2 regions of the Roseovarius tibetensis genome follow, and region 2 is predicted to be linked to the other one. Evidence: riboswitches for the same ligand, from Rfam matches in the RefSeq annotation. Region 2 holds a riboswitch; the other holds the start of a gene.
The links. A riboswitch is a leader RNA that binds a small molecule or an ion and turns the genes downstream of it on or off. The one in region 2 is predicted to bind thiamine pyrophosphate.
Positions count from the first base shown of each region.

Region 1: another riboswitch for thiamine pyrophosphate. It lies ahead of thiD (bifunctional hydroxymethylpyrimidine kinase/phosphomethylpyrimidine kinase); the one in region 2 lies ahead of ACROSR_RS11940 (3-oxoacyl-ACP reductase).

Region 1 is NZ_JBPBBB010000002.1:144,526-146,724, reverse strand. Features, by position in the region: gene ACROSR_RS02595 (FAD-dependent oxidoreductase) at 1-14, opposite strand, end outside; gene thiD (bifunctional hydroxymethylpyrimidine kinase/phosphomethylpyrimidine kinase) at 11-805, opposite strand; TPP riboswitch at 852-954, opposite strand; gene ACROSR_RS02585 (ion channel) at 1,191-1,631, opposite strand; gene ychF (redox-regulated ATPase YchF) at 1,749-2,199, opposite strand, start outside.
Region 2 is NZ_JBPBBB010000016.1:64,081-66,279, reverse strand. Features, by position in the region: gene ACROSR_RS11945 (LLM class flavin-dependent oxidoreductase) at 1-313, opposite strand, end outside; gene ACROSR_RS11940 (3-oxoacyl-ACP reductase) at 325-1,107, opposite strand; TPP riboswitch at 1,154-1,255, opposite strand; gene ACROSR_RS11935 (class I SAM-dependent methyltransferase) at 2,134-2,199, shown strand, end outside.

The DNA of each region.
Region 1 (2,199 bases), on a different contig from region 2:
ACATGTGCCGTCATGTCCAGACCTCGTGAAAGTGATGCACCGGTCCGTGCCCCTCGCCAATCTGTAGCCGATCTGCGGCCCGGATCGCCGCGTGCAGCCAGCCATGCGCGCGCTCGACCGCCTGCGTCAGGGTATGCCCCTTCGCAAGCCCCGCCGCGATGGCCGAGGAATAGGAACAGCCCGTGCCGTGGGTGTTGCGCGTGGCGATACGGGGTGCGTCGAAGCGGATCGCCTCGTCGCCGATCAGCCAGTCGGTGCAGGTCTCGCCCTTGCCGTGGCCGCCTTTCATCAGCACCGCGCGCGCGCCCATGTCGCGCAGTCGCGCGCCGTGATCCTGCATGTCGGCGTTGCTGCGCGCTTCGGGCAGCCCGAGAAGCGCCGCCGCCTCTGGCAGGTTCGGTGTCAACAGGTCGGCGCGTGGCACCAGATGTGTCAAAAGCGCGGCACGCGCGCTGTCGGGCAGCAGCCGGGCCCCGGATTTCGCGACCATGACCGGGTCGATCACCACGGGGCCGGCATGGTCGGCAAGCGCCCGCGCAACCGTCTCGATCAGGCTGGCATCACCCAGCATGCCGATCTTGATCGCGTCGATCCGGATGTCATCCAGCACCACCGCGATTTGCGCGGCGACGCTGGCCTCGGGGATCGGGTGTACGTCGGTCACCGCAACGGTATTCTGCGCCGTGACGGCGGTGATCACGCTGGCCCCGTAGACACCAAGCGCCGAGAATGTCTTGAGGTCGGCCTGAATGCCTGCGCCACCGCCACTGTCGGAGCCTGCAATCGTCAGCGCTGTTGTCGCCATCCTGCGTTCCTCTCTCGTTATCGGGAACGAAGGTGCTGCGCCGGTTGGCAGACAAGGCTCCGTTCCCTACGCCGGTGTGACCCGGATCAGGTTCGATGGGTTGGCCTGTTGCCTCTCAGCCCCGTGATCGGGCACCCCAACGGATACTTTCGAGATAGCAATTAGGTGCCGACCCGACAAGGGGCGACATCCGCGGCGCCCGAGGTCGGGACCCGGCCCGGCGGGACTGATCTCTGCGCCAGTCGCCCGACCGCGCGCTGATGTGTGACGCGCCTCCGGCGGGAGTATTTGGAGAAAGATGAAAACGGTAGGACGCAGTCCGGACAGACGGCGCGGGGCGGTGGGGTTTGCGCCGTGGTCCCGTCAATGCGGGCGAGCGCGGCCGCTAGTCATCCAGATCCGGGTGCCAGTGGCGCCGCATGACGAGATAGGTGAACGATGCAGACCATGTGATAAGCAGAAACCCGTTGAGGGATTCGATGCCGGCGAGGATCCTGAGCGGTCCCTCGGGATAGACATCCCCGATACCAAGGGTGGTGAAGCTGGTGATCGAGAAATAGAAGAAGTCGAGCGCCGTCGCCGTGGCCTGACCCTCGATCCCGCCAAAACGCGCGCTTTGATGCAGCGCCGCGATCGCGGCGGCATAGAGGATGATCTCGACGAGATGCGCGGCGAAGCACGCGAAGATGACGACCAGAACACGTTGTCGCGGGCGGATCGGCAGATGGCGGATCAACCGCCCGGTCATGCGCAATGCCTCGTAGTGGACCAGGACCGTCGCGGAAATCAGCAGCGCGGCAACGGCAAGAATGATGAATGCGGTCATTGACGTCACAAGGCTCCTGCCACGGTTTCGTGCGTTCCGTGACCCGCCTGGACGCGGGCGTCCCATCCAGCCGTTCGGGCCGCACCATGTGTGCTGCGGGGGACCGGTGCGCGCGGGTCAGGTATTGAAGAGGAAATGCAGCACGTCGCCATCCTTGACAATATACTGCTTGCCCTCGGCGCGCATCTTGCCGGCATCCTTGGCCTTCTGTTCGCCGCCGAGACTGACGAAATCGTCGTAGGCGATGGTTTCAGCCCGGATGAAGCCACGTTCGAAATCGCCGTGTATGACCCCGGCGGCCTTGGGCGCGGTTGTGCCGGTGGGCACGGTCCAGGCGCGGGCCTCTTTCGGGCCGACGGTGAAATAGGTCTCGAGGTGCAACAGGTCGTAGCCGGCGCGGATGAGCCGGTCGAGACCGGCCTCGTCGAGCCCCATCTCGTCCAGGAACATCGCCGCCTCCTCGGCGTCGAGCTGGCTGATTTCCTCTTCGATCTGCGCCGAGATCACGACCGAGGCCGCGCCCTGCGCCTCGGCCATGCGTGCCACGGCCTCTGAATGGGCGTTGCCG
Region 2 (2,199 bases):
AGGCGAGCATCCGCGCCGCGTGAAAGGGCGTGTAAAAGGTACTGGACACCGTGGAGATCAGGCCGATCCGCTCGGTCGCGCGGGCCATCGCCGCCATCGCCGTCAGCGGTTCGAGAAACCACAAGGGCCCGCCGCCGACATTGGTGGCCGCCTGACCATCGGCAAAGAACACCGCGTCCAGCTTGCCCCGCTCGGCGATCTGCGCCAGCCCCTCGTAGTAACGGATATCGCCCAGACGCTCGACCGGCGATCCGGGCTGGCGCCACGCCGCGCGGTGATGGCCGCAGGCCATGATGAACAGGTTAAGATGCATCTGCGCGCGCTTCAGTTCTTCACGAGGCCGCCATCGACCACCAGGTTCTGCCCGGTAACGGCCCGTGCCCAGGGCGAGGCGAAAAACAGGGCGGCGTCGGCAAACTCCTCGGGCGTGGTGACCCGGCGCAGCGGCGTGTTGGCGGCGATCAGATCGAACACCGCCTCGGGCGTGGCGGCAGAGGCATCCGTGGTGCGCAGCAGCCCGCCCGACAGCATGTTCACGGTGATGCCCTCGGGGCCCAGATCATGCGCCAGCGTGCGGGTCAGCGACAGCAGTGCCGCCTTGGCCGCCGTGTAGTCGTGATAGGGCACGACCGGGTTCTGGAACAGGTTGGTGCCGATGTTGATCACCCGCCCGAATCCCAGTTCCCGCATCCCCGGCAGCGCCGCCTGAACGGTATTCAGCGCGCCGCGCGCCACGCCCTGCAACTGGTGATCGAGATGTTCCCATGTCAGGGCATCCGGGCCGGGCCGCGCATCGCCATTGAACGAAAAGGCCGGCAGCGCATTGTTGACGACAGTCGTCACCGGCGCCCCGAAATGCGCCTGTGCCGCCGCGAACATGGCGCGGACCGAATCGGGGTCGCGCACATCTGCCTGCACCGCCAGCGTACGCTCTGGTGCATGCGCAGCCACAGCCTGCGCGGCCTCTGCGCTTTCAAGGTAATTCACGATCACCCGCGCACCCTGCGCCAGAAACGCGTGGGCGAGGCAGGCGCCCAAGCCCCGGCTGGCGCCGGTGATCAGGACAAGTTGACGGGAAAGCGGCAGGTCAGGTTCGGTCGCGGTCATGTTACGTCCCCTTTTTCGGGTCGGGGACGCATGTCTGCCGATCGGCTCATCATCAGACGGACATCCCTTCGCCGGTATTAACTGGATCAGGTTCGACGGGTTTGATCTCAGCCCCGGCAAATCGCCCAAGGCACCCCGTGTCGTTGTTCTGAATCCTTAGCGGATGATGCCGCTGAAGTCATCACCCGAAAACAACAAGGCCATCGTGGCAGCGCGTGTCGCGGGCCTTGTGAACCATTCGCGCCCGTTCGGTGACGCGCTTACCCCCTGCCCCGCATGCCGTCCGCGCGACGCCCTGCATCGCAGGCGTAGGCCCGCGTATGACCGGGACGGCCAGCCGACGAGCCATGCAAAAAACGCATAGCGGAATGGATTGGTAATTACGCCGCAGTGCAGCGATATAGAGCCTACCACGATCATACCCGCGTTGATCACGCGGCGAACAGAAAGACACGACGATGTACCGAATGCCAACTCAACCCGAACTCGACGCAATCACAAACGAGGCGCGCCGTCAGCGTGCCCTGCTGATCCGGAGCATTCTGCGCCGCCTCTTCACCCGCAAGCCCGCGGGTGTCGCGAGCCCGGCGCACTGAAGCAATCGTTATGCAACGAACCCGTGAAGGACGGCCGGTCGCGAAAGCAGCCGGCCGTTTTCTTGTGCATCATGCGGATGTCGCGATCGCCCACCTAATCCAAGGGAAAGACGCTGCCCATCCTCCTGAACAACACCTCCGGATCGCATCGTGCTGCCCGGAAAGCACGACCCGACCATCCCGGAACATGAGCACGCCCATGATGGGTAGCCCGGTCTAAGGCGGTGCCACCCACCTCGCGACATGGTGCACAGTCCGCACGGCATGTCGCGCATCACGCGGGGCTGTGGCAACGTGATCGCGCCACCGCGCGGGGCGGATCGCGTGACGGCGTTCCGATCCCGGCGTCTTGAGGTCTCAGGGCTGAAATGCCTGTATCCCGGCATGCATCTCGGATTAGGATACGACGCAGAGGAAAGGTCCGGCAGTGATGGCAGACAGACAAGAGCACTGGGACGCGATCTACACCACGCGCCAGGAAGAAGATCTGACGTGG